Regions from separate parts of the Ruminococcus sp. 5_1_39BFAA genome, predicted to be linked through region 2. Evidence: predicted binding sites of a transcription regulator. Region 2 holds the regulator's gene; the other holds the start of a gene.
What was found. Region 2 encodes LexA, which represses DNA repair genes until DNA is damaged. Its sites were predicted from a motif close to CNAACANNTGTTNG; they were not measured.
Positions count from the first base shown of each region.

Region 1: a site for LexA is predicted at 2,049-2,062, ahead of ACESZH_RS13685 (putative DNA modification/repair radical SAM protein). Genes of this name have one in related genera too.

Region 1 covers NZ_CAXSVO010000012.1:68,820-72,241, forward strand. The annotation lists gene ACESZH_RS13670 (ArsR/SmtB family transcription factor) at 147-449, shown strand; gene ACESZH_RS13675 (permease) at 697-1,620, shown strand; gene ACESZH_RS13680 (hypothetical protein) at 1,641-1,817, shown strand; gene ACESZH_RS13685 (putative DNA modification/repair radical SAM protein) at 2,075-3,394, shown strand; gene ACESZH_RS13690 (TIGR03915 family putative DNA repair protein) at 3,399-3,422, shown strand, end outside.
Region 2 covers NZ_CAXSVO010000011.1:15,013-18,434, forward strand. The annotation lists gene ACESZH_RS12710 (HlyD family efflux transporter periplasmic adaptor subunit) at 1-1,042, opposite strand, end outside; gene lexA (transcriptional repressor LexA) at 1,272-1,892, shown strand; gene rsfS (ribosome silencing factor) at 1,941-2,300, opposite strand; gene yqeK (bis(5'-nucleosyl)-tetraphosphatase (symmetrical) YqeK) at 2,359-2,949, opposite strand; gene nadD (nicotinate-nucleotide adenylyltransferase) at 2,988-3,422, opposite strand, start outside.

The DNA of each region.
Region 1 (3,422 bases), on a different contig from region 2:
TGCCTGAAAGGCAGCCCTCTGATATATACCATTAGATGGCTGAGGAAGATGCAAACATGGAAAAAGTTTAAAAAACATATTGACAGATTTGAATGTATATCATATAATATAGACATATTCAAAAACATAAATGTGAGGTGAAAGAAATGGCAACACAATATAACGAAACGATACGAGTGTTTAAAGCCTTTTGTGATGAGAATCGTTTGGCAATATTAGACTTGCTTCGTACCGGAGAGAAATGTGCGTGTGATCTGTTGGAAGATTTGCGTATTTCTCAGCCTACACTTTCCCATCACATGAAGATATTATGTGATGCTGGTGTTGTCCAGGGACGCAAGGAAGGGAAATGGGTTTATTATTCGATAGACCCGGTAGGTGCAGAGAAAGTAAGGGAGATACTGGAGCAGCAGCTTACGGTTTCCGGCAGTAATAGTGCGGGAAACTGATGAAGTGATTATTTGGGCCATCTGTTAAGGGTGGCTTCCCTTTGAAATAATAAATAGATATTTTTGAATGTATCGATTTGAATTGAGATATCAAGGAGGAAGGGTTATGTGTGCATGTGGTCGGCGGCTTCAGTGCCGTTCTGAATAAAAACATTTCCGTATGTAAACCAATGGGGAAATCTTCCAGAGGCGGATTTCCAGTGTGCTGTGGCGAATTAAAATTTTAAGTAGAAAGAAGGTAATTTGTATGTTTACAACGGAAACTCTTATTCATGCCGGACAGACGTTTCTGATGTTGTTTGGCGAATTATTCAGCCTGTTTATTGGCATCAGCTTTGTGGTTGCTTTATTACAGATTTATATTTCACAGGAGCGTATTAAACGTATCCTGACTACACCGAAAAAGGGGCTGAACAGTGTCCTGGGGGCAGCATTGGGAGCGGTGACACCGTTCTGCTCCTGTTCCACAATTCCGGTGTTGGTAGGGTTATTTAAGAGTGGGGCTCCTTTCTGTGGAGCAATCTCGTTCCTGCTCACATCTCCGATTCTGAATCCGGCGATTTTAACTTTACTGGTTGCATTCTTTGGGCTGAAAGCCACAATCGTATATAGCGCATTTACTTTTGCCTTTGCGATCGTGATGGGGCTTATTCTTGACAAAGCTGGTTTTGAAAAGGAAGTGAAAAATGTTACGGTCAAAGGCGGGCATCAGGATGGTATCTCATGGGAGAACCTGCAGGGAACCTTCTGGCAGAAGCAGTGGCAGGCGGTCAAACTTTCTTTAAAAGATGCCTTTGGCTTGTTCAAGGGCGTGGTACTCTTCCTGCTGCTGGGCGCTGGTATCGGTGCATTTATTTATGAGTTCATTCCTACGGATTTATTAGCGAACTTTGCCGGAGCCAATAACTTGTGGGCAGTTCCGCTGGCAGCAGTCGTGGGTATTCCCATGTATATCCGTACTGAGACCATGATTCCGATTGCAAGTATCCTGATTTCCAAGGGTGTAGCTCCTGGCGTTATGATTGCGCTGATCCTGGGAGGCGCAGGTGCCAGCATTCCGGAAGTATCTCTGCTAAATTCCATTTTTAAGAAGAAAATGGTTGTTGCTTTTGTACTGTGTATCTTTGCTGTAGCCACAATTACAGGCTATGTGTTTAACTTTGTATTATAATTTGAAAGGAGAATTTTATCATGTCTGAGAAAAAAAGTTTTTGGGAAAAGTTGTTTAGCGGCAGTGGATGCAACTGTGGGATGTCTTTGGAGGAAGAAACGGAACCGAAAAAGAAGCCCCAAAAAGGCGGATGCTGCAATATGCAGATCGTGGAAGAAGATGAAACAGATGACGCCGAGCACAGGACAGACAAATAGATAAATGCGCCAGGAATGCAAAAAAGGTAGCCGATACGCATTTGTCAGATTCGCAGGGAAAACTCATCTCCCCAAAAAACCATAATTTTCCCGTCAGACAGGCGGGGCCAACAGGGGGAGTGTGAGGGGGCATTCGGCCTTCGCAACTCCGAGATTGCCCCCTCACGGTTTTTCTACTTCATCCCGTTTTATTACCTTGACAACTACGAACAAGCGTTCTATAATAAAACAAGAACATTTGTTTGGAGAGTCAATATATGATAATACAGGAATCAATGACCCTAATGAAAAAACTGGAAATCCTATCCGACGCCGCCAAATACGACGTGGCATGTACCTCCAGCGGAATAAACAGAAACGGTGACGGAACCGGCATCGGAAACAGCATTTCCGCCGGAATCTGCCACAGCTTTGCAGGAGACGGCCGCTGCATCAGCCTTTTAAAAATCCTGTACACAAACGAATGCGTATTCGACTGCAAATACTGCATCAATCGCGCCTCCAATGATGTAGTCCGCGCCAGCTTTACGCCAGAGGAAGTGTGCAGGCTGACCATCGAGTTTTACCGCAGAAATTATATCGAGGGTCTGTTTCTAAGCTCCGGAGTGAAAGGAAGCCCGGATGCCACGATGGAAGAATTGTGCCAGACCGTGGAGCTGTTACGAAAAAAATACCGCTTTCAGGGTTACATCCATCTAAAAGCCATTCCCGGGGCAGCCCCGGAGCTGATTGAAAAAGCCGGATATCTGGCTGACAGAATGAGCGTGAATCTGGAGCTTCCTACTGCAGACGGACTAAAACGGCTGGCACCCCATAAATCCCGTAAAACCATCTTAAAGCCAATGAAACAGATCCAGCTTCACAGGGACGGAAATAAGGAAGAACTGACGTTATACCGCCATGCTCCCAAGTTTGTTCCCGCAGGCCAAAGCACCCAGATGATCATCGGCGCAACAGGAGAAAGTGATTACGAAATCGTATCGGTAGCAGAATCCCTGTATCGTAATTTTGAGTTAAAAAGAGTATTCTATTCCGCATTTGTTGCGGTAAACCAGGATAAGGATCTTCCTATGCCGACTTCCGGTCCGCCTCTTCTTCGGGAACACAGGCTTTATCAGGCGGACTGGCTTTTGCGGTTTTACGGATTTACTGCTTCGGAGCTTTTGTCGGAAAAACATCCTAATTTTAATCTGTTCTTAGACCCCAAATGTGACTGGGCGCTGAGCCATCTGGAATTCTTCCCGGTGGAGATCAACACAGCAGATTATTATAAGCTTTTGCGCGTGCCAGGGATCGGGGACAGATCGGCAAAAAGGATCGTGGGAGCACGGAGGACCCATTCGCTGGATTTTTGCGACCTGAAGAAAATCGGCGTAGTGTTAAAACGGGCATTATACTTTATTACATGCAATGGAAAAATGATGTACCCAACCAGGCTTGAGGAGGATTATATTCTACGGAACATGCTGGACCCAAGAGAGAAGAATCCTGCAGCAGATGATCAGTCAGATTACAGGCAGCTCTCTCTGTTTGAAGACTATGGTATGAAAGCTGCCGCGGGTTTTGAGAGGATGTGAAGATATGAACGGCGAAAAGACTGTACTG
Region 2 (3,422 bases):
AGCCAGTAATCTGACGCTCCTCATTGACCGTGGAATAACCAGAAGGAATGGTATAAAATTCCTTTGTCACAATAGAGCTGAGGGGGATCTTAAGACCGCTCACGGTGTTAGTGACAAGCTCTATATCCAGAAAACGGTCTGCCGCATAGCGGATCAGCCCTCTGTTGAAATCAATTTTCCCGTATTTTGAGCCGTCGATCTCCATAATGGAAAAATCGCCGCTCTGGGTCATGTCATCTTTCAGGAATTTTACACGGACTGCCGTGCGGTCGGCGAGCTTGGCAGCTTGCTTGTCGCTTAAAGGAATGATGAGGCTCCATCTCTCATCTGTGATAATGGTATAAACACTATCGCCGGTTTTGACCTGTCCATCCGTCTTCAGGTCTGTCTCATGGTAGGAATTCTGGTCAAAATCCTCTGCCGTGATGGAGTCCACGGTTTTTTCCTCGTATCCGTCACGGGAATAGAGAATGATGCCATCCTCAGACGTCCTGGAGATGTTTTGGTTTCCAAGAGTCACCACATTTGCCTGCACGGAATCACCGCTGGCTGTCATGACCCCTGCATACTGGAGAATGTTTCCCTCCAGCTGGTTTTTAAAGCTGTATGTATTATTAAATTTACTGGGGTTAAAGCCTTTGGAAAAGCTCAGCATATCACTGCGGATCTTTGACAGATCCTCTGCTCCGAGGTTTGTCTCCGCTTCCGGGATCTTTGTGGCGCTTAAGCCGTAAACAGCTCCGTTGGCGTTGATCTTGCTGCCTTCACGGGCATAGTAATTCACATAACCTGAGGATTCTGCCTTGCAGACAGTTTCTTCACGTATGGAGAGTCCTGTGTAAGTCTCGTTTCGCGACAAGGGCCCGGAGGTAACCTGGTAGGATTCAATATGGCTGGATGTGAGATATAAAATCGCACTGAATATCATATACAGAAAAAGAACGCTGAAAATCATGGTGCCGATATTCAGTCCTAAGACTTTTTTGATCTGAACCAGAAAACCGGCCATTTTGCCCGGTTCTTTTTTATTATTATCAGGCAAGTGAATGCCTCCTTCTTTTCTTGTTCTAATGAATACCGGGATATTGTACCATTTTTTGACTCCAAAGACAAGAAAAAGAGACAAGAAAAGGATGATGATTCTGTGAACGGCAAAAAGCGCGAACGTATTTTCCGAATATCTGTTTGCTTTTTTGGCTTAGATGTGGTATGATAAATAAAATATCTGTACTGAAAAGAAATAGAATTGATCAATTTGGAGGTATTCTCTTATGGCATATGGAAAAATCAGCAAGAAACAGCAGGAAATTCTGGAGTATATTAAAAGTGAGATCTTAAACCGCGGTTTTCCGCCTGCTGTACGTGAAATCTGTGAAGCAGTAGGTCTGAAATCAACCTCCTCCGTGCACGCTCATCTTGAAGCGCTGGAAAAAAACGGTTACATACGCAGAGACGCGACGAAGCCCCGGGCTATTGAGATCATTGATGATAACTTTAATCTGGTCCGCCGTGAGGTGGTGAACGTTCCACTTGTGGGTACTGTGGCGGCAGGACAGCCTATCCTTGCTATGGAAAATATAGAGGGATATTTTCCTATACCGGCAGAGTTTATGCCCAATGAACAGAGTTTCATGCTGAAGGTAAAGGGAGACAGTATGGTAAATGCAGGGATTTTTGACGGAGACCAGGTTCTGGTGAAGCAGCAGCCCACAGCTTCTAACGGAGATATTGTTGTGGCACTGGTGGATGATTCCGCTACGGTGAAAACATTTTACAAAGAAAACGGTTACTACCGCCTTCAGCCGGAAAATGACACCATGGACCCGATCATTGTAAATGGCAATTTACAGATTTTAGGAAAGGTATTCGGCGTATTTCGCTTCTATCAGTAAATAACAGCAGAAAAGGCAGCTTCTTTTACCGGAGCTGCCTTAAGCTTTTCAGTCGTTCAAAAATTCATGCATATCCAAAACAGTTCCATCTCTCCAGATTCTTTCCAGATCATAGAAAAGACGGTTTTCCTCATCAAAGACATGTACGATCATGTCGCCGTAATCCATGAGGATCCAGCTTGAATTTTTCGTTCCTTCGATCTGCTTTGCTTCAAATCCGGCTCTGCCAAGCTGCTCCTCCACATTGTCTACAATGGCCTGTACCTGGTTCTGGTTGCTGCCGCTTGCAATGACAAAATAGTCTGCGATCACAGAAACCTCATGGATATCAATTATTTTAATATCTTTTCCCAGTTTGTCATCAATTGCTTTGCAGGCAAGCTTTGCCATCTCTTTTTCTCTGCTCATAGGAACTCTCCTCTCCTGACGAATCGATTCACATTTCCCTGTGAATCGTAACGGTATGTTAGCTTCGTTTCATATGTAAATCCTTGTAATATAAAAATGCGTCCTTTGTGGTCATATCAATTTCCTCCGCATCATCCTCCTCCAGATAGGCAAGGGTGTCCTTCAGGATTTCGTACATACACTCATCCAGATCCTGAAAGGCGATCCTGCGGATCTTCGGGAGATTTGATGCCTTGTAACGCAAGGGCTCGATATAATCGGCAATATAGACAATTTTTTCCAGAAGGCTCATAGCCCGTTTTCCTGTGGTATGATAGGTAATAGCGGACAGAATCTCCTCATCTTTAATTCCGTATTTTTCACGGGCAATGTAAGCGCCAAGCTTAGCATGTAGCAAAAAAGGGTGATCCTTTTCAAATTCAGATACCGGGATTTTATGCTCATTACACATTTTCAGCTTTTTCTTATTAGGAATACATTTTGCGCTGTCATGGAGCAGGCCCGCCGCCTGAGCATCCTGGATATCATAACCGTGTGCCATAGCAAGACAGGCGCATGTATACATCACACCCATTGTATGCTGGTAGCGGTCGTCATCGAGATATTTTGACAGCTTTTTCTGCATTTTTACGAAATCATATTCTGCCATCAGTTGTGCTTCCTTTCCATTCCATATCAAGTACTCTCTCACTCTTCTCCGCCCAGATAAATGCCCTGCTCCTGCATGTAGGCAATTACTTTATCCGGCACATAATAGCGGAGGCTTTTATGCTGGACAGTCCATTCGCGCAAATGCTGACTGGAAACATCGATGTTCATGGTGTCCAAACGAATGAACCGTCCATTATATTTTCGGTTGAGAAGCTCCATTTCACGGTTTAGTTCATCCACCGGAGTATGGTTGCGCACAGCGACAACCAGGGTGCAGGCCTGACAGATCCTGAGAGGTTCTTTCCAGGTCTCAAAGGTGTACAGGGAGTCTGCTCCGATGATAAAATAATAATCCGTATCAGGATTTTGTTCTTTTAAATTCTCCAGGGTACGGTAGGTATAGGTATAGCCCTCTTCATTCATTTCAATGTCGGACAGTTCAAAGTGAGGATTGTCCTCAATCGCAAGACG